One region of the Paenarthrobacter sp. YAF11_1 genome, then DNA from elsewhere that is predicted to be linked to it. Evidence: riboswitches for the same ligand, from Rfam matches in the RefSeq annotation. Region 1 holds a riboswitch; each other region holds the start of a gene.
What was found. A riboswitch is a leader RNA that binds a small molecule or an ion and turns the genes downstream of it on or off. The one in region 1 is predicted to bind S-adenosylmethionine.
Positions count from the first base shown of each region.

Region 2: another riboswitch for S-adenosylmethionine. It lies ahead of metX (homoserine O-acetyltransferase MetX); the one in region 1 lies ahead of AB4Y77_RS16875 (hypothetical protein).
Region 3: another riboswitch for S-adenosylmethionine. It lies ahead of AB4Y77_RS01155 (aminotransferase class V-fold PLP-dependent enzyme); the one in region 1 lies ahead of AB4Y77_RS16875 (hypothetical protein).

Region 1 covers NZ_JBFRDF010000011.1:83,317-90,417, reverse strand. The annotation lists gene AB4Y77_RS16885 (VIT1/CCC1 transporter family protein) at 1-464, opposite strand, end outside; gene AB4Y77_RS16880 (hypothetical protein) at 698-895, shown strand; gene AB4Y77_RS16875 (hypothetical protein) at 892-1,200, opposite strand; SAM riboswitch class IV at 1,217-1,336, opposite strand; gene AB4Y77_RS16870 (sodium:solute symporter) at 1,540-3,075, opposite strand; gene AB4Y77_RS16865 (helix-turn-helix domain-containing protein) at 3,342-3,917, shown strand; gene AB4Y77_RS16860 (amino acid transporter) at 4,006-5,979, opposite strand; gene speB (agmatinase) at 6,201-7,101, shown strand, end outside.
Region 2 covers NZ_JBFRDF010000003.1:412,460-419,560, forward strand. The annotation lists gene AB4Y77_RS07275 (DeoR/GlpR family DNA-binding transcription regulator) at 1-474, shown strand, start outside; gene AB4Y77_RS07280 (histidine phosphatase family protein) at 499-1,179, opposite strand; gene AB4Y77_RS07285 (CPBP family intramembrane glutamic endopeptidase) at 1,242-2,015, shown strand; gene AB4Y77_RS07290 (VOC family protein) at 2,155-2,793, opposite strand; gene AB4Y77_RS07295 (bifunctional o-acetylhomoserine/o-acetylserine sulfhydrylase) at 2,995-4,335, shown strand; SAM riboswitch class IV at 4,520-4,636, shown strand; gene metX (homoserine O-acetyltransferase MetX) at 4,652-5,773, shown strand; gene AB4Y77_RS07305 (hypothetical protein) at 5,796-6,293, opposite strand; gene AB4Y77_RS07310 (winged helix DNA-binding domain-containing protein) at 6,369-7,101, opposite strand, start outside.
Region 3 covers NZ_JBFRDF010000001.1:240,736-247,836, reverse strand. The annotation lists gene AB4Y77_RS01180 (S1C family serine protease) at 1-388, shown strand, start outside; gene AB4Y77_RS01175 (hypothetical protein) at 396-725, opposite strand; gene AB4Y77_RS01170 (MFS transporter) at 802-2,256, shown strand; gene AB4Y77_RS01165 (metal-dependent transcriptional regulator) at 2,275-2,988, opposite strand; gene AB4Y77_RS01160 (class I SAM-dependent methyltransferase) at 2,998-3,822, opposite strand; gene AB4Y77_RS01155 (aminotransferase class V-fold PLP-dependent enzyme) at 3,895-5,304, opposite strand; SAM riboswitch class IV at 5,337-5,450, opposite strand; gene hisN (histidinol-phosphatase) at 5,635-6,447, opposite strand; gene rsgA (ribosome small subunit-dependent GTPase A) at 6,502-7,101, opposite strand, start outside.

The sequences.
Region 1 (7,101 bases):
AGTCCCCTGACCACCTCTTCGTGGATCTGTTCGTCAGCCACCATGGCAGCTGTTGCCGCGGGTTCGGTGCCGTAGGGGGAGCGGCCCTCTGCTCGTTGGGCCAGGGCCAGCACAAAGACGGACCCGAAGTTGCGGGCCAGGAAGCCCAGGAACTGGCTTCGGGATGATGCGGCCTTGGGCATTCCGGCGTGCTCACCCAGGAGCTTGAGCCAGTGGGCCTCGTGACGGCCTTCGGCTTCGGCAAGGGCCAGCAGGATTTGGCGTTCTTCGCCGTCGCGTCTCTGGGCGAGTTCGCGGTACACGGCGGCCTCGGCACGCTCATCGGCGAGGTACTGACGCCACCGGCGGATGTCGGCGTGCGAGGGCGGCGGCGGTTGCGTTACGTCGTTTTCGGGGGCTGCCGATTCCGGGGTGGGGTCCGGAGCGGGGCTCGACGAACCGGGGGATTCCTGGTGCTGTTGCACTTTCTCTCCTGTGCTGGGTGGGGTAGTTGCGGCCCCATTGCACGCCCCACACTACCGCTTATCCGCGCGGATTTTTGGCTGGTATTCCTTAGCTGGAATGTTCGGTGCACCGTAATTTCCGGCCGTCCTTGACCCTCGACTGAGCCGGTGCTCAGATGGAAGGACAGGGGCGGGGGCCCTCCCCGCACACGTTCAACTGGGCTTTGYGCAGCCCACGAGACGGAGGTTGCAGCATGGACACCACCGAATCACACGCCAAGCACCCGGACCGGGCAACCATCGAGTCGGATCCGGCCTACGACTACGCAGAGGACCAGGAAGTGGACGAGGCCTGGGTGGAAGAAGTGGACGCCCCGGAGGACGACGAACGCGTGGTCCCGATCGATGAAACCGAAGAATTCCGCGACGAGGACGAGGAAATCCAGGCTTAGTCCTCCCGGGTGAGGGTGTAGTGCTGCCGCACACCCTCGCGTTCGCCGACGGCGGCAACAGTCACCGTGAGTGTCTTGGACGACTCACACCAGCGCGTCGGACGGACGGCCCGGGCCAACGCTTGCGCGATCAGGTGCGGCTGGGGATGTCCAAACCGCCGGGTTCCGGCCTTCGCGGTGATGGTGACCGTGCCCATGAAAAGGTCGACGGCGGGAATCACCGTAACTGTGGGCGTGGCTGTTGGTGCCGGGGTGCTTGGTGCCGGACTGCTTGGTGCCGGGGTGGTATCGCCTTGGTATGGCAAGGGACTGCTCCTTGGGGGAGTGCTCTTGCCCGCTCGGTTGTCTCTGGTCCGGGACGGGCCGCTTCCTCATCCGAACCACCCGTGAACATGGGGTTGGTGTGTGGCCAGTCGGAGCTTGGCACCACATCTCTTGAAGCTGGGACCACCCTACCCCACAGCACCCCAACCCCCTCCCGTTGTGAGGCCTGCTCTGCGTGCTTTGGCGGGGCTTTAGGGCGCAAAGCGGGCCACGCAACGCCCAGTTCCCGGAGGCAAAACAACGGCGGGCATAAAACAAGGGCGGCGCCGCCCCGGAAAGGGGAGGCGCCGCCGTCGAACGTTGCTCTGTTGCTTGTTGCGTTACTTGTGGCTGCTGACCGGGTGGGCCTCAGGCGGGAGTTCCTCAGAGACGGCACCTGCAACGCGCTTGTCCCAGGCCGCGCGGACGGCGGGATCCGTTGGCGGGGTGAGCAGTGAAATCACGACGTAGGCGATGAACGAGGCAGCGAGGCCGAAGTAGATCGGTTCGTTGGCGTAGACGCCGTCCGCACTCGGAATGACACCCACGGCGAAGAGGATCAGCAGCGTCAGAGTCAACACCGATCCCACTGCCATGGACCACGCAGCGGCGATGCCCGTGCCGCGCTTCCACACCAAGCCGCCCAGAATTGCGACCAGGAGGCCGCCTACCAGGATGTCGTAAGCGATGGTGAGGGCTACCACCACGTCCTGTGCTGCCATGGAAATCAGAACTGCTACGATGCCGAGTCCAAGAACCCAGTAGCGGTTTGCCTTGACGTCGTGCTCGGGGTTTTCGCTGTCATCGGTGTTGATGGTCTTTCCGAACCAGCTGGCCACGAACGGGACAACGTCCGCACGTGCCACCGTTGCTGCGGCAATCAGGGCGCCGGAAGCGGTGGACATCATGGCTGCGACAGCCGCGGCCATGACCAGGCCGCCGATGCCGACGGGCAGGATGTGGGTGGCTACCTCTGCGTAGACAACGTCCTTGCCGAGGTTGGCGACATCGATATCCGGCAAGGCCACGCGGGCAGCCAGGCCGATCAGGGCGCCGGCGATGCCGTAGAGAATGCAGTAGACACCGGCCGTGGCGCCACCCCAACGGGCAACCGTGGGGGTCTTGGCGGTGAAGACGCGCTGCCAGATGTCCTGGCCGATCAGCAGGCCCAGCGTGTAGACCACGAAATACGTGATGATGGTCTGGGCGCCGATGCCATCGATCTGGAAGAAGGTGTCGTCGAGGCGCTCACGGATGCCGTCCATGCCGCCGGCAGCGTTCAGGACGAACGGGAGCATGAGGAAGAAGATGCCGACAGTCTTGATGATGAACTGGACCTGGTCGGCCAAGGTGATGGACCACATGCCGCCAATGGTGGAGTACACCAGGACGATCGCGCCGCCAACGGCGATGGCCAGCCAGCGTTCCCAGTCGAAGAGCACCACGAAGATGGTGGCGTAGGCGCCGGTGGACGTAGCGCAGAGCATGAGCGTGTACGCCAGCATGACGATGCCTGAGGTCTGTGTGGCCCTGCTGCCGTAGCGAAGGCTCAGCATCTGGGAGACCGTGTAGATCTTCAGGCGCTGGATGGTGCCGGCGAACAGGAGGCTGAGCAGCAGCACGCCTGATCCGATGGCCACCACCAGCCACATGCCGGAGATGCCGAACTTGTAGCCGAGGCCGACGCCGCCCACGGTGGAAGCGCCACCGAGGACCACAGCGGCCATGGTGCCGGTGTAAAGGAACGGTCCCAGGCGGCGGCCGGCCACCAGGAAGTCGCTGTTGTTCTTGGTGCGGGACTTGCCCCACCAGCCGAATGCCAGCATGGCGAGCAGGTACACCACCACGATTGCGATGTTAATAGCCGAAGATTCCATGAACGGTCCTTGGAGCTGATGCACGGAGGTTGGGGTTTTCGACGATACTCCTGCGAAGCGTCGAAGTCTCTGTGCTGATGGTTGGAGATTGGGGAGGTGTTGTGTGCCTCACAGACAACACTTGTTGCCTATGAGGATATGTTGTGATCGGAGTAACAGTCAAGGTGCTTTGGTCATGGTTCCGCGGATTCTGGTCGTGTTGGCCTGTCTCCCGGCTACTATTGCTCCAATGACAGGGCCACATGACAGGCCTGAAAGGTTCGTGAATGAAGGCTCTCCCCGTTGAACCGAGCAATGTTCCCGTTGCCATCGGTTCCAGAATCCGCGCAGCCCGGCAGGCGCAGCGCCTCACCATCGAGCAAGTGGCTGATGCTACCGGCTTGACCAAGGGCTTCCTCAGCCGTGTGGAGCGTGACCTGACATCGCCGTCGGTCGCTTCTCTGGTCACCCTGTGCCAGGTCCTGTCGGTGTCCGTAGGCGACTTGTTCGCCGCCCCGGAAACGCACCTGACCAAACGCGACGACGGTCCGCGCATCTCCTTGGGTGGCCAGGGCATTGTGGAGCGTTTGCTGACGGCCCGCTCAGAGCGTCGACTCCAGATTTTGCAGGCCACTATAGAGCCGCGGGGCCGTGGGGAGAACGAGCTCTACGCCGTAGACTGCGACGTCGATGTCCTGCACGTGGTCAAGGGCAGGATCAAGCTCATCCTGACCAATGAAGAGTACGACCTTGAAGAAGGGGACACACTCTCCTTCCCCGGCCGCGAACCGCACACCTGGATCAACCCCACGGACGAAACCGTCGAAGTGCTCTGGGTGCTGGTGCCGGCGGCAAGCCGCTAGATTTTCTCCCCGCGAGATGGCAGTTAATGCCCATGTTTGCGGCAAACATGGGCATTAACTGTAGTTTCGGCGGCGGGGGAGCAGGTGGTCAGCCCACGTGCACCCACGGCCGGCGGGTGATGTCCGGCTCGGCCTCCCTCAGCACTTCACGGGTTACCGGCGCGATCTCGCCTTCGCCGAAGAACAGGAACTTGCTGAGGTTGGAGATCGGGTTGCCCTCGGTCCAGCGGAAGTAGATGTGGGGCATGAATCCAGTGACGTCGCGGATGTGGAGGAGGACTGCCGCCACGGTGTTGGGGACATTGTTGCTGTGCACTTCCAGGATCTTGAAACCGTGCCGGATCTTGCCCACAACCTGGAGTTCCTGTTCGAAGTCCGAGCTGTCGTCCACGATGACCTCGATGAAGACGGCGTCGCAGTCGACGGGCAGGTGGCTGGCCTGTTGCGCGTGCTGCAGTTTCTCGCGGTACCTGCTGGCGCTGAGGTGTTTGGGTTCATGCGCGATGATCCGGACGGGTCCCTCGGAAGCGTTGGCGGTGAACTCCAGTGCTTTCTCGTCCATTTTGATGTGGGTTGCCCGGAGTTCGAAGGCACGCCGCATGCGGGATATGAAGCTGACCACCATGATGCCCAGGATGAAGAGTGCTGCGATCTTCAGGCCGTCAGGACGCTCGATCGAGTTGACCACTGTGGTGTAGACGAAGACGAGGGAGATGATCCCGAAGCCGATGAACTGGCCGCGTTGCTTCTTTCGCCGTGCGGACAAGGTGACTGCGATGGAAGCGGAAGTGATGAGGACCAGCACGCCTGTGGCATAGGCGCCGCCCTGGGCATTGACGTCAGCCTTGAAAATGATGGTGACGATGAAGGCGATCACAGTGAACACCAGGACCAGCGGGCGCAGTGCCCGGGCCCAGGCTGGAGCCATGCCGTAGCGGGGCAGGTATCGCGGAACGAGGTTCAGAAGCCCGGCCATGGCGGACGCGCCGGCGAACCAGAGGATGGCGATGGTGCTGACGTCGTAAACAGTACCGAAGCCGTCGCCGAGGAACTTGTGCGCCAGGTAGGCGAGTGCGCGGCCTTCGGCTTTGCCGCCGTCCTGGAATTCGGCGGCGGGGATCAGCATGACGGTGGTGAAGCTGGACGTGATGAGGAATGAGCTCATGATGATGGCCGCAGTGGTCAGCAGTTTGTGGGCGCCCTTGATCCGGCCGGCCGGGTTGGCTTCGGTGTCTGTGGCGTGTCCCTTGATCTGGGGCATGACGGCCACGCCGGTTTCAAATCCGGAGAGTCCCAGCGCCAGGCGGGGGAAGACCAGGAGGGCCAAGGCAACCATCATGATCGGATCGCCGTGGGAGGTGGTGAGTGCGGTCCACCAGTCGGTTATGACTCCGGCTTCGGTGAAGAGATGGGTCATGGATACGGCGATGACCACGAGGTTCAGTGCCAGGAACGCTGCCACCAGCACTACTGCCACGTTGATGGCTTCCTTGAATCCGCGAAGGAAGACCACGCCCAGCCCGGCGATCAAAGCCAGTGTGATGACAACTTGCTGGCCTTCCAGGAAGTGCGGCGCGAAGGGGTTCTCGATCAGGTGGGCTGTGGCGTCGGCAGCTGAGAGCGTGATGGTGATCATGAAGTCCGTGGCCGCGAACCCCAGGAGGGCCAGGACGAAGAGCTTGCCGCCCCAGCGGGGGAGGAGCCGCTCCAGCATGGCGATGGAGCCTTCGCCCCGAGGGCTCTCGCGGGCCACGCGCCGGTAGACGGGCAGTGCGCCGGCCAGGGTTGCCAGCACCAGGAGCAGGGTGGCCAAAGGGGACAGCAAGCCCGCTGCCAGGGCCGCGATGGCGGGCTGGTAGCCGAGCGTGGAGAAGTAGTCCAGGCCGGTGAGGCACATGACCTTCCACCAGGCTTGCGGCTTGTGAGAGTCCGACGGGCGGCCGTGGGGGCCTTGCCTCTTGCCTGAGGTGTCCGGCATTCCTTCCAGCAGCCAGGGCTTGAGCTTGAAGGAGTTCTTTGGCCGGTTGGCCGGATCGGCCGGAGGCCTCGACAAGGTGGTCACTGTGTCCTTTCGTGCAGCACGATGCTGCTTCCGCAAGGAGCGTATGGCCGCGTTCGACGCCGGGACCCCGGTTTTTATGGAATCTTTACGCCCACTGTGACCGGCATCTCAGGACGCACGCCTTCAAATCTGACTTGTAAACAGGTGATGCATATTAGGAAACTTTGAGTGTATGATGGGTGTCACAGTCATCCCAGCTATCCACTAAGGAGTGGCGCATTTTGGAAGAGCTCCGTATTGAGGCCAACGGCAACCTTGGTCCCATCGATTCGTCCCGCATCCCGCGCTATGCCGGTGCCGCCACCTATGCCCGCCTGCCCCGCCTGGACCAGGTGGCCAAGGCTGATGTCACTGTTGTAGGCGTCCCCTTCGACTCCGGCGTTTCCTATCGCCCCGGCGCGCGCTTCGGCGCCAACCACGTACGTGAGGCCAGCCGTCTGCTGCGCCCGTACAACCCCGCCTGGGACGTGAGCCCGTTCGAGAACATCCAGGTTGCCGACGCCGGCGACATGGCTGTGAACCCGTTCAACATCAACGAGGCCATCGAAACCATCCAGCAGAATGCCATGGACCTCACGGCCAACGGCAGCAAGCTGGTCACTCTGGGCGGCGACCACACCATTGCCCTGCCCCTCCTCCGCGCAGCAGCGGAGCGCGCCGGTGAGCCGATCGCCATGCTTCACTTCGACGCGCACCTGGACACCTGGGATACCTACTTCGGCGCCGAATACACGCACGGCACCCCGTTCCGCCGTGCCGTCGAGGAAGGCATCCTGGATACCGAAGCCATCAGCCACGTGGGTACCCGCGGCCCGCTGTACGGAAAGAAAGACCTCGACGACGACCACCGCTTCGGCTTCGGAATCGTCACCTCCGCAGATGTCTACTACCAGGGCGTCCTGGAAACGGTCGCCAAGATCCGTGACCGCATCGGCAACCGTCCGCTGTACATCTCCGTGGACATCGACGTCCTGGACCCGGCCCATGCCCCGGGTACCGGCACTCCCGAGGCCGGTGGCATCAGCAGCCGCGAACTCCTGGAGATCATCCGTGGCTTCCGCGGCATGAACCTCGTCGGCGCGGACATCGTTGAAGTTGCCCCGGCCTACGACCACGCAGAAA
Region 2 (7,101 bases), on a different contig from region 1:
GCCCAGTTGCTCTCCACCCGCGAAGACCTCAACGCCCCGTCCAACAGGCCCACGCTGACGGTGGTGACCAACGCCATCAACATCGCCTCGCAACTGGCAGTACGGCCCAACATCAAGATCATGGTCACCGGTGGCATCCTGAATCCGCGCTCCTACGAGCTCGTAGGCCCTTACACGGACGTCATCATGCAGAAAGTAGCTTTGGACATTGCGTTCATCGGCGTCAATGGCGTGGACCCGGACCTCGGTCCCACCATCACCGACGAAGGCGAAGCCATGGTCAACACAGTGATGGCACGCCGCGCCACGGAGTCCTACGTGGTGGCTGACTCCTCCAAAGTGGGCCGCCGCTCCTTCGCTGCCATGGCCGGTTACGACTTCAGGCACCTGATCACCGATGCCGGGATCAGCGCCGAGGACAAGGCCGCCTTCGAAGCCAAGGGCACCGAAGTCATCGTCGCATCAGCCGGCTAGCCACCGGCAAGCTGGGTGCGCCGGCTAGAACCGCATCCTGGGCGCGTGCAGCACCGAATCGTCAACATCCCTGGGCACCCACTGGCTGAACGGTGAATCGAGGCTGTATTGGCCGTCGTCGTTCCTGATCAGTGTGCGCAACTCAGCGTTGTCCGGGTTGTTGAGGGATTCGAAGTACTCAACCGTCCAATGGAACCAGCGCATGCAGAACAGGCGCATGGTCAGTCCGTGCGTCACCAGGAGAGCGTTCGGCGCATACGTGGGCTTTTGCCAGTGGCGGTACAGCGTCTCCATGAAAGACGACACGCGGTCGTACACATCGGAACCGGATTCACCCTCGCGGAACCGGTAAAAGAAGTGGCCATAGAGGTTGCGGAGCTCCTTTTGATCCTCGATTTCCCCGGCAATCTGGAAGTTGGCCCAGTCCTGCTCACGAAGCCGGGGTTCCTCAATGACCCGTTCTATCAGCGAGCCCAGATTCAACGCCTCCAAGGTCTGGTACGCCCGCAAATACGGTGAAACGTAGACGCAGACTTGTTGCCCGTCGAGCTTGCGGCGAAGGTCTTCACCGGCAACGCGGGCTTGCTCCACACCGAGGTCCGTCAATGGGATCCGGTAGTCCGGGACACGGTTGTAGATGGACGTGTCGGCGTTCGCGGCGGACTGGCCGTGCCGGATCATGAAAATTCTCGCTGGGGCACCCATCCCACCAAGCATAGGTGCGCGGTTCCCGGCAAAGTGGCAGGAACTGCGGGCAAGATAGGTACATGTTCCTTGCTTCCCGCCGACGGCTGCGCGCCGAAGTACTTATTGTGCTGGGCCTGTCCTTGGGCCAGTCGGCCGTTTATTCCGTGGTGCAACTCCTGGACAAGATGACGCGGGCTCCCTTGGCCGACGCCACCTCCACCTTGAACCGGTCCCAAAGCACCCGCGAGTACTTTGACCTCACCTACCAACTGCTGGACATCATCTTCGCCCTGGTGCCTGTGGCTCTGGTGTTCTACTTCCTGTCCTCGCATCTCCAGGCAAACCGCGAAGGCGACAACGGCTCGGCGTTCGCCCGGCTCGGCTTCAACTTTGCCCGGCCGGGCAAGGACCTGCTCCACGGTGTGGGACTTGCCGCCCTGATCGGAATTCCCTCACTGGGACTCTATGCAGCCGGTCGGGCCCTCGGCATCACCACGGCGATTGTCCCCAGCGGCCTGGACGCCTACTGGTGGACCGTGCCGGTGCTCATCCTCTCGGCCATGCGGCACGCGATCGTGGAAGAAGTGATCGTGGTGGGGTACCTCATGGACCGTTTCGGCAAGTTCGGTTGGAGCATGCCTGTGGCCATTCTGGTCAGCGCCGTCCTGCGGGGGAGTTACCACCTGTACCAGGGCTTTGGGCCGTTCATCGGCAACGTGGTCATGGGTTTGGTGTTCGCCTGGATCTATACCAAGACCAAGCGGGTCATGCCCTTGGTGATTGCCCACGCGTTGCTGGACATCGTGGCGTTCGTCGGCTTCAGCCTGTTCGGCAAGGCGATGGGACTGGGGTAGCCGGCCGTCAACGGCAACGGGCGCTTAAAAATATCCGGCCGCCATCGGTGGGTGACGTCATTGGCACCCGCTGATGGCGGCCGAAGTTTTACCGGACAGTGGTGACCGGTGCCGGGACTTGCCCGGATGGACGGGATGGTCAGATGGTGACGGCTCCTGAGGCGGTTTCGAAAGTTACTGACATGATTCCCGGAGTGCCGTGCGGTGCCATCCACTGGACAGCGACGTCCTCAAGCGGCTTTTCCACCGGCTCTCCGAGCCATTCGGTGACACGTTCCGCCGAGCCCGCAATGGTGAGGCTGGACATCTTGACGTCGCTTTCATAGATCCTGGACGGGTGGAGTGAAGGGTCGCCCTCCCACTTGAGCAGGTACGGGACCTGGGGATCTGCGATCAAGCCCAGGATACCGATCTGCTGCCACACCAGTTCGCGGCCGTCAGGGAACTTGCGGTTGCCCGGAACAGCTGAGCGGCCAAGGCGGTCCTCGAACGGTGCCAGGTCGTCAACAGCGACGCACCAGCCCATCCAGCCACCACCGGCGGCAGAGCGGGCACGAACTGCTTGGCCAAAGGGTGCTTTGTCGGAAGCGGGGTGGTCCAGGACCTCCACCACTTCCAGGTACTTGTTATCCGCAAGGGGAATGATCATGTTCCGGGTGCCGAAGCGCGGGTGCACTCCGCCCCGGACAGCGTCCACTCCCAGTGCCGCGGAAATTCGTTCGGTAGTGGCCAAAAGGCCATCTCGTTCACAGGCGTAAGAGACGTGATCCATGCGCATGGCTTCATCTTGGCACTTTGTGATCGGGGTCTCAGCTAAGTCAAGCCTAACTAAGGTGGGATGTGTATAACCGGTGCCGTGTGGCGTCATGCAGGGACGCTGAAAGTCCGAAAGATTCCACCGGCGTCACAAAGCTGTCTAAGCCTCCGGACACTTCCTAGACTGGCCCCAGCTCACATGCAGCACGTTTCCACAGAATCCATGCGCCACGAACAGGAGAACTCCATGTCCCAAGGATGGTCTTTCGAAACCCGCCAGATCCACGCAGGTCAGGAGCCTGACTCTGCCACCGGAGCCCGGGCACTGCCGATCTACCAGACCACGTCCTTCGTGTTCCCCAGTGCCGAGAGCGCAGCCAACCGGTTCGCCCTGGCCGAGCTCGCGCCCATCTACACCCGGATCGGCAACCCGACGCAGGATGCCGTGGAGCAGCGGGTCGCGAGCCTGGAAGGCGGCTTGGGTGCCCTCCTGCTGAGCTCTGGCCAGGCCGCGGAGACCTTCGCGATCCTCAACATCGCGGAGGCCGGCGACCACATCGTGGCGAGCCCCAGCCTGTACGGCGGTACCTACAACCTGCTGGCGCACACCCTGAAGAAGTTCGGCATCTCGGTGACATTCGTGGAAGACCCGGACAATCTGGACCAGTGGCGGGACGCCGTCCAGCCGAACACCAAGCTGTTTTTCGGCGAGGTAGTTTCCAACCCGCGCCAGGACGTACTGGACATCGAGGGCGTCGCCCGCACTGCCCACGAGGCCGGTGTGCCACTTATCGTGGACAACACACTGTCCACTCCCTACCTCATCCGTCCCATCGAGTGGGGCGCCGACATCGTGGTCCACTCTGCCACCAAGTACCTTGGCGGGCATGGGTCTGCCATTGCCGGCGTGATTGTGGACTCCGGCAACTTCGACTTCGGCCAGGACCCGGAACGCTTCCCGGGTTTCAATACCCCTGACCCGAGCTACAACGGCCTGGTGTACGCCCGCGATCTTGGCAAGGACGGTGCGCTCGGCGCCAATCTTTCCTACGTCCTGAAGGCGCGGGTCCAGCTTCTTCGCGACCTCGGCTCCGCTGTGTCCCCGTTCAATGCTTTCCTGATCGCCCAGGGGCTGGAGACGTTGAGCTTGCGCGTCGAACGTCACGTAGCCAACGCCACCAAGGTGGCCGAGTGGCTGGAAGCCCACGACGACGTCGAATCGGTCGCCTATGCCGGCCTGCCGTCCAGCCCGTGGTACGACCGTGGCCGGAAGTACGGTCCACAGGGCACCGGCGCCATTGTTGCCTTCAACATCAAGGGCGGCGTTGAAGCGGGCAAGCGCTTCGTGGACGGACTGGAACTGCACTCGCATGTTGCCAACATCGGCGATGTCCGCTCGCTGGTCATCCACCCGGCGTCCACTACGCACAGCCAGCTGACGGTTGAACAGCAGTTGGTGGCCGGCGTGAACCCCGGCCTGGTGCGTTTGTCCGTGGGGATTGAGCACGTGGATGACATCATCGCCGACCTCGAAGCCGGGTTCCGGGCCGCCAAGGGAGCCTGAACCCAGCCCCGAAAGCAGCGGCCCGACCGCACCTGGCACTGTTCCTGGATGCCACCCGGACCGACGATTATTCGCCGGGTGGCATTCCGGAGTGCTGCTTCCTGAACGAAAACGCCCTAAACCGTCACACTGATGTCACATTCTTCGCCATAACCGCCCTGTATTTCCTAGACTCTTCGTATTAGGTCATGAGTGCCAGCACATAGCCCCGGCTTGCTGGCCGGCAACCCTCCTCCGCGGTGGGGTGCCCCGGGTGAAGACCTGGCCTGTTCGCACGCAAGGCGACGGGCAAGCGCGAGGTTAAGGTGTCAAAGGAATGACCATTACTGCTACAGCCCTTCCAAAATCCGGAGAAGAAGACGGCACCGTCAAGTACGCCGCCATTGGGTCGCTGGACCTTGAAGCCGGCGGATTCCTTCCCGACGTCGTCCTCGCTTATGAGACCTGGGGGCAGCTGAACGCCGATGCCTCCAATGCCGTGCTCATCCAGCATGCCCTCACAGGGAGCACGCACGTTGCCCGGGGAGCCACGGACGAAGAGGGATGGTGGGAGCAGCTGGTAGGCCCCGGTGCCACCATCGACACCAACAGGTTCTTTGTCATCTCCATCAACATCGTGGGCGGCTGCTACGGCAGCACCGGACCGTCCTCGGAGGCGCCGGATGGCCGTCCTTGGGGCTCGCGGTTCCCCTTGGTCACCCTGCGCGACAGCACCGAGGCTGAGGCGCGCCTGGCCGAAGCCCTGGGAATCGAGGCCTGGCACGCAGTGTTGGGCGGGTCGATGGGCGGCGCCCGCGCCTTGGAATGGGCAGCGACTTTCCCGGAGCGGGTGAAACGCTGCGCCGTGATATCCGTGGGTGCCTACAGCACGGCCGAGCAGATCGCCTTTGCACAGGCCCAAACCCTGGCCATTCGTCAGGACCCGAACTTCAACAACGGCGATTACTACGGTGGCACGGCCCCCGAACACGGACTCGCCCTGGCCCGGCGCATCGCCCACATCACCTACCGCTCGGCGCTGGAATTGGATTTCCGCTTTGGCCGGGAAGCCCAGCACCAGGAGACACCACTGGCCGCTGCGGTCCTGGGGGAGCGTGGCCGCTATCAGGTGGAGAGCTACCTGGACCACCAGGGAACAAAGCTCGTCCGACGATTTGATGCCAACAGCTATATCGCCATCACCGAAGCCCTGATGTCCCACGACGTCGCACGCGGCCGTGGATCGCTGGAGGCAGCATTGTCACGCGCCACTGCGGAGTTCTTCGTGGCAGCGGTGGACAGCGACCGCTTGTATTTCCCGGCCCAATCCCGGGAATTGGCGGCAGCCCTGCCGGGTGATGTTCCGGTCCACGTCATTGAGGCGCCGATCGGCCACGACGGGTTCCTGACGGAAATCGGCCAGCTCTCAGCCCAGCTCCAGGACGCGTTTTTCGCCTAAGCGCCACGTTCGTTCAACGGCGTCAGCCGTTCATGATGTCGCCGCGCTGCTTCATGTAATCCTCCATGGCGATCTCCCCGTTGCTGAACTTTGCGTCCAGTTCTGCCAGCTTGCGGGCGCGGTAGCCTTGCGGCTCAGATCCGTTGTTGGCCGGGAAAGGCGTGGGGGATGAAGAGTTCGACGGCGGCCCGGACTGCGGTTCGTCATCCACAGGGCGGATGACGGTGGGCCCGGATGGGTAGCCCGGGTAGCCCTGCGAGGGGTAGTTCTGCCCGGGGTAACCCTGACTCGGGTAACCCTGTCCAGGCTGGTCCTGTCCCCGGTAATCCTGCGCAGGGTAGTTCTGCGGCGGGTAATTCTGCGCCGGATAGCCAGGGCCGGGCAGGTTCTGCTGCGGGGGATAGCCGGGGCCGCGGAAGGTTCCGTTCTGGATCCGGCGCGCGCGGGATCGGTTGTACATGCGGATCCCGAGCGGAATCAGCCACGAGCAGACGATGATCCAGAAGATCAGATTGTTCACAGTGCAGGCCTCCTAGGTCTTATCCCAGCTTAGCCCGGTCGTGCGGCGTGAACTCCGGCGCCTGCAGTGAGCGCTTCAGAGGAGCTTGGCCTCCATGCCCAGGAACTGCCCATAGCGTTCCACTTCGACGTCCAGGGCCATCTGTTCGGGAGGGCTTGTTGGCCGGTTCGTGCGGACATCCAGTTGGCAGGCTCCACCGGAGAATCCATGGCGCCACCATCCGGCCAACCTGCCATCCAGCAGGACCACGTGCATGGGCCCGTTGTCCTCGGGGAAGTAGGGTGCAGTCCCGCCCAAGTAGTGCCGGGACTGCGAATAGCCCATAACGTATTCGTCATAGCACTGGATGAGGTCGACGCGGGGGAGCCCTGCGTCATGAAGACGCGGAGGGCCACCGGCTTTGGTGAGCTCGCCGACATCTTCCGAAGCCAGATAAAACTCCAAGCCGTCCATGATGACCGAAGCCACAGCGCCCGGCGACAGTTCCTCAGCCACCTGGAGCCCCAGCTTTACGTCCTTCATGGTCAGTCCTGACCACACGGCGCAGTCTTTGATGGTGGCGGGTCCGCGGCTGCAGAAGTACCGGAGCGCCAACGTGCCCAGGGCCTCTTCACGGTCCGCCCCGGTCAACGGCGTACGAACGAAACCTGGCACCCGCTCCTCGAAAAGGGCGTATGTCTGCTTCAGGGCGCCACCGGCAGAGCGGATGGGGGAGCCGCTCACCAGGACGCGACTGACCTCGGCGTGCATGAGGTGGTAGATAAATCCCAGGCCTTTGCTGGGTAAGCCGGCCTGTCCCAGGACCTCA
Region 3 (7,101 bases), on a different contig from region 1:
AGCAGGACTGGGCCTGGGTTTGGCAGTGCCCATCAACACCACCACACAGCGCATCATCGCGTCCCTGCTGAGGGATGGCCGGGTACACCGCGCATATTTGGGTTTGGTGAGCACGCCAATCCCACTGGATGCCAGTGCCGTTGTACGGACTGGGCAGAAGGAAGGCCTGCGGGTGGTAGAGGTGATTCCCCGGTCTCCAGCGGAGCTGTCCGGGCTTCAACCGGGGGACGTCGTGCTCCGGGCGCAGGGGCGGGCTGTGTCCAGTGCCGAGAGCCTGCAGAAGTTGCTGTTCGAAGAAGCCATTGGCCAACCCTTCCCGTTGACAGTGCTCAGGGAAGGGAAATCCGTGCAAATTCTTGCGGTGCCCTCAGAGATGGTCCAGCCGTGAACCGAGACTAGGCTTTGCTCTCCGGAACATCGACGACGCCCACGAAGCGGCTGCCGACCCCTTCGTATTCGCTGCGTACTTCCCCGAGGAAGAGCTTGGGGAGGTCACTGTTCCGGTGGGTACCGCAGTAGACGAAGGAAAAGTCCGGCCACCACTTTTTGGGCCGAATGGCCTCGGAATAGCCGCACACAGCGCAGGTCAGATGGACCCAGACGGGGCGTTTGCCGGTGCGGTTGGCGCGCGACTGCACCAACCAAGCCGGGGGGTTGTCCTGCATTTCGCGGAGTTCGGCCTCGGAAAGCCTGGACGGAATACCGTGGCGCTGTGCCATTTCCATCGAAATATCAAGGGCCAATGCGGCATCACGTCTGCTGATCACCACTCAACGATACGGGACTTCACGGGCGTAGGCTGTGCTCATGACTGACGCTGCCGCGCTTCTGCCGAGTACTCCGCTCCAGAAACGCGTGCTGGTGGTGGCCATCGTGGCGTCGTTCATCGCCATCCTTGATGGTTTTGTGGTCAATCTCGCACTGCCTGCCATCGGGAGGGAACTTGGTGGCGGCCTGGTCATCCAGCAGTGGGTAGTAGACGCGTACCTGCTGACATTGGGTGCATTGATCCTGGTGGCCGGCTCCTTATCCGACCATTTCGGGAGGGCGCGAATCCTGGAATGGGGCCTTGCGGGTTTCGCTGTGACCTCGGTCTTGTGCGGGCTGGCGTGGAGCGGCGAAGTCCTGGTGGTGTCGCGGGCACTGCAGGGCATTGCCGGGGCCCTCCTGGTCCCGAGTTCGCTGGCCATGATTATTACCTCGTTCACCGGCCCGGCCCAATCCAAAGCCATCGGCCAGTGGTCCGGCTGGACCAGCGCTGCGGCCATCGTGGGTCCGTTGATTGGCGGCATGGCTGTGGACCTGCTCTCCTGGCGTGTCATCTTCTTCATCAATGTCATTCCCGCCGTTGCCATTTGGCCCATGTTGGCAGGCCTCCGGGCATCCGATGCCGCGAGGGACAAGAGCAAACGCATCGACTACCTCGGGGCCGTCCTGGCCATGGTGGGCCTCGGCGGTCCCGTTTTTGCGTTCATCGAACAGGGCCGCATGGGCTGGGGGAGCGTGCAGGTGTGGTTGCCTCTGGTGGCCGGCATCGCGGCCATGGCTCTTTTCCTGATCCATGAGGCCAGGACTGCCGAGCCAATGCTGCCACTCAGGCTCTTCGCGATCCGCAACTTCGGGTGGGGCAACCTGGCAACACTGGCCATTTACGGGGGAATTTCCCTGGGCTTCTTCGTTTTGGGAATCTATTTGCAGCAAGTTGGGGGCATGGCGGCCACCATGGCGGGCATCGCCCTGCTGCCTGGCACCGTTATCCTCATGCTCTGTGCCTCATATTTTGGTGGCCTTGCAGGGAAGTACGGGCCCAGATGGTTCATGACCGTGGGACCGCTGCTGTGTGGTGTGGGCTTCCTGATGTCGTTGTCGGTCCAGGAGCCGCTGAATTATTGGACCCAGGTACTGCCGGGACAGATCGTCTTCGGTTTGGGATTGGCGACCCTCGTGGCGCCCCTGACGGCCGCTATTCTTGGTGCGGTCCCGCCCGAGGAAGCGGGGATCGGTTCGGCGGTGAACAACGCCGTAGCCCGCATCGCAGGCCTGATCACCATTGCCTTCGCGGGGCTGATCGTGGGACCGGTCTTCAGCCGTGAAGGTTTGTACAACGCCCTGTTGGTCACGGCGGCACTGTTCCTGACCGGGGCAGCAGCTTCCGCCGTCGGGATCAGGAATCCTCCCAAGGGGGCGGCAGCTGCCGCCGACAGCGAACCGGATGCAGCGTCCGGCGACGGCGGGGCAGCCGGGCAGCCCGGCTGAGCTCTCGCCGGGGTTGGGTCAGCGGGCGGGAAGGACGCAGCCTTCGTGGGCTTCGGCGCTCTGGACCCAGAGTGCGGACGTGACTTCGTCGGCGAGATCGAACTCGCGGCCTGTGGCGCCGTTTCCAATCCGCACCACCAGTGCTCCGCCGAACGGTTTACGTCCGACCACTTCAACGGGGGCGTCGAGGGTGATCTCTTCCGCTGCAAGGTACCTGAGGAGATCGGGGTTCTCGTCGCTGATCCTGGTGATACGCCCGGAGTGTCCTTGGTCCAGTTCGATCATGCGGTAGGCGTGCGGCAGTTCAACGGAGCCATCCGCCGAGGGAATCGGATCGCCGTGCGGGTCCCTGACCGGGTGGCCAAGTTTGTCGGACATCCGCTCGATAAAGGTATCTGACACCGCATGCTCCAGCATCTCGGCTTCATCATGGACCTCATCCCAGCTGTACCCGAGTTCTTCCACCAGATAGGTCTCAATGAGGCGATGCCGGCGCACCATGGCAAGGGCCAGGCGCATACCCGCCGCGGTCAAGCGAATGGCGCTGTAGGGCTGGTGGTCCACCAGTCCCTGGTCCTTGAGCTTGCGGACCATTTCTGACACGGAGGAATTGGCTACACCCAGGCGCTGGGCAAGCTGGGAGGACGTTATCGGCTTGTCTTGCCACTCTGTATACGAGTAGATGACCTTGACGTAGTCCTCTATCGAGGAGGAGGGCGTACTGGTCTTCACACCCCAAGCCTACCGTGGCTGCACAGGGCGCATCTTGAACGCCCGCCAGGTCTGCGTCACGTAGGGCAGCGGAACGGTCTCTCCCGGTGCGTGCCCGAGGTGCTCGTAGAGGTACCACTCCAGGTTGCCCATGACCTTCGCCCGGGTGGCGTCGTTGGCGCGGAGATAGTAGCTTCGTGACTTAGTGAGCTCCATGATGTCTTCCGGCGTCGCGTCGTCCGCCCACCGGGTGAAGTGGCTCTCCAAGCCGGCAAATTCCGGTCCGATAAGTGGACGGAACCCGGGCTTGTGGACGTCCCCTGCATGCATGATGCGCGAGAGCCGATGAACCCAGGGCACATCGGTGTCCAACTGGTTCCAGACCAGTCCCAAGGTCCCGTGCGGCCGCAGGATACGGGCTATCTCGGAGCTCGCGGCAAGGGGATCGCACCAATGCCAGGCCTGGGCAACACTGACGACGTCGAATGCTGAGTCCGTCAGTCCCGTTGCTTCGGCCGTTCCCTCCAATGCGCGGACGTGTGGATGGGACTTCCGCAGTTGCTCCAGCATGTCGGTGGAAGGGTCGACGGCGGTAACGTCCAGCCCGCGCTCTACGAGGAGCGCAGTGAACTTGCCAGTGCCGGCTCCCAGATCCGCAGCGGCGGTGGCTCCTTGGGGAACCAGCCATTCCACGGAGCCCAGGGGATATCCGGGCCGAACGCGATCGTAATGCTCTCCGCCGTCTTGGAAGCTCTGGCCGAACTCGTTGCGACGGTCAGCGTGGAGCTTGGGACCACGTGGTCCGGCAGGTCCGGGAATGCCGGGCTGTCCGCTGGGGGCGGCCGGAGAACGCAATGCCACCAAAACTCCTTCACAGGGTCGCTGAAAGATACCCTACGAATTTACCGCAGCCGGGGTAAAGCGCGCTTAGTCAACGGTGCAGGGAGCAGCGCCTGCAGTGCCGGGCGTGTTGGGAGCCCACTCCGGGTAGGTTCGGTGGTCGTTGGCAGGTACCCAGCGGCCCTCGTCCACCACGTAGTCCCAGCCCAGTCCGTTGCGCTTGAGCCCTTCGATGCCTGCGAGCAGCCTCGTGGCGTCCTCCAACCGGGAGCCGACGCCAAAGCTGGCACGCAAGGACCCGGAGGGAAGTCCGAGTCGCTTGAGCAGTGGGTGGGCGCAGAAGCGTCCATCCCGGAGGCCAACTCCGTGCTCGGCGGCCAGATAAGCGGCCACCAATCCGGCGTCGAATCCTTCCACGGAGAAATTGACCACACCAATGGTGTCGTCGGAGTCAGTGAAGATCTGGTGCACAGTCACGCCGTCGATGGCTTCCAGGCCGTCCACCAGGTACGTGCGGATGGCGGCTTCGTGGGCGTGCCACGCGTCTTGGTCCAACCCGGCGAGGACCTGCGTGGCGCGGGCGAGGGTTGCGGCACCCAGGACATTGGGGGACCCGCCTTCATGGCGGGCAGGGCCCGTTGCCCAGCTCACGGAGTCCAGGCGGGCTTCACGGACGGCGCCGCCACCAGCCAGGTGGGGAGTCCCGGCGTCGAGCCAGTCCGGGCGGCCCACTACGACGCCTGCGCCGAAGGGGGCATAGAGCTTGTGGCCGGAGAACACGACGTAGTCAACATCGGCCTCCGTGATGTTGATCCGGCGGTGAGGTGCCAGCTGTGCGGCATCGACTACGATCCTGGCGCCGTATTCGTGCGCAAGTGCTGCGAGTTCGGCGATCGGCAGGATTTCACCTGTCACGTTGGAGGCACCCGTGACGGCGAGCAGGCTGACCCCGCCTTGGGCCAATTCGTCGCGAAGCTTGTCCACTGTGGCGGCCAAGGTGGAGGCCGCCACGACGCTGCGGTGCGGGACACCCTGCCAGGGAAGAAGGTTGGCGTGGTGTTCGATGTCCAGGTACAGGACTTCCCCGGAGAAGCGGCCGTCGATCTGCGGCAGGCAGCCAGCCAGTAGGTTCAGGGAGTCTGTGGTGTTTCGCGTAAAAATCACGGAATCGTCAGGACGCCCACCGACGAACTCACGGACAATGTTGCGCGAATTCTCGTAGACCGACGTGCTGATCTGGGAGGCAAAGCCCGCGCCGCGGTGAACGCTGGCGTAGTAAGGCAGGACCTCGTTGAGGTAGGCCGAGACGATGGTCAGGGCCGGAGCCGATGCTCCGTAGTCCAGATTGGCATAGCGGACGTGGCCGCCCTGGATCAGGGGTGCCTGCAGCTCAGCGCCAGTGACGGCGGCGAGTGGCCGTGCTGCTGCAGCTGCCTGTGACGGGGTTTCGCCGGCAAAGGACGGAATGATGTTTGAATCGAACGTGACTGTGCTCATGGGACCTCACTCAAGAGGGACCCCCATAGGGGGATCCGCGCTTGCCGCATCCGTTCCGGACCGGCCGGGTCGTCACCCGGGGCACCCCGCCGCGAATGGAGGGTTGCCGGCCAGCAAACCGGGGTTTAGCGCTGGCACTCGTGACCTGTAAAAAGGTTAGGGCACCCCCAGCGGCCCCTCCAAAGTCACTTCGCTTTGTTAAGCACTTTGTTACGCCGGGTTGTAAATCGCCGGTTTGGCGAAGAAAAAACGGCGGAGGCCTCCAAAAGGAGGCTTCCGCCGTCGAATATTCGCTGAAGAGCAGCTTGTGAACCGTGAAGGGAACCTGCGCTAGAGGAGGTCGTCCAGGTCTGGGTTGAGCCGTTTGAGGACTTCCGAGTGAAGGATGGAGTTGGTGGCCAGCGCGTTGCCGCCGAACGGACCGTCGTCGCCTTCCAAGGAAGTGAAGCGGCCACCGGCCTCCGTGACGATCGGGACGAGAGCTGCCATGTCGTACAGGTTCAGCTCAGGCTCGCACGCGATGTCCACTGCGCCCTCGGCCACCAGGCAGTATGACCAGAAATCGCCGTAGGCCCGGGTTCGCCAGACATCCTCGGTAAGCCCCAGGAACTCGTCCAGGTTCCCGCGTTCCTTCCACCCGGACAGGCTTGAGTAGGACAAGGAGGCATCGGACAACTGGGAAACGTTGGAGACCTTCAACCGGGTGGCAGCGGCAAGGGACCGGCCCATGTAGGCACCCATGTCCTTGGCAGCCCACCAGCGTTTGCCCAAGGCGGGTGCACTGACGACGCCGACCACGGGTTCGCCCTCATCAACCAGTGCGATCAATGTTGCCCACACCGGCACGCCCCTGACGAAGTTCTTGGTCCCATCGATGGGATCAATGATCCAACGGCGTGAGCCGTGTCCGCTGCTGCCAAACTCCTCGCCAAGGACAGCATCCCGGGGACGGGAACGGGAGAGCTGACCCCGGATGGCCTCCTCCGCTGCTTTGTCTGCGTCGGTGACAGGTGTGAGGTCTGGCTTGGTTTCGATCTTCAGGTCCAGAGCCTTGAAGCGGTCCATGGTCTGGGCATCGACAGAATCAGCGAGGACGTGGGCAAGGCGCAGGTCATCGTTGTAGGTGGAAACGGGATGGGTCATGCCACCAAACTATCCTGAAACGCGCGCTGCAGCGGGGACGTGAAGCCGCAACGATCAGTTGACCGTGCCCAGTTCCTTGGTCTCTTTTGCTTCCAGTCGGGGGTCGGCACCGAGCAAACGGCGCAATGAGGCCAACCGCGCTACCCCTGACGGTCCTGCATGGCCGTCGTTCACCCACGGATCCAGCCCGCAGTTGATGGCAGTGGCGTCGTGCTTGCAGCCCCGCTCACAGGCCTCCGTCCCGGGCTCAAGATCCGGAAACGAGTGCAGAATCCGGTCCGGGTCCACATGGGCAAGGCCAAAGGACCGGATACCGGGGGTATCGATGATCCAGCTGCCGGCCGGCGCGTCGACGAGCTTCAGGGCCAAAGCGGAGGAGGACGTATGCCGTCCACGTCCTGTCACAGCGTTAACGCCGCCGGTGGCCCGCTCCGCCCCTGTCAGCGCATTGACCATGGTGGACTTGCCCACGCCCGAGTGGCCGAGCATCACGGTGACCTTGCCGCCGAGGTGGGAGCGCAGTTGGGCAACGGCGTCCTTGTCCAACCGTGCGGACAGGCCGTCATCGGAGCGGGCGTCGATGCCGCCTGCTTCAGAGTCTGCCGTGCGGCTGATGATCACCGGGAAGTCCAGGCTGAGGTAGTTGGCAAGCAA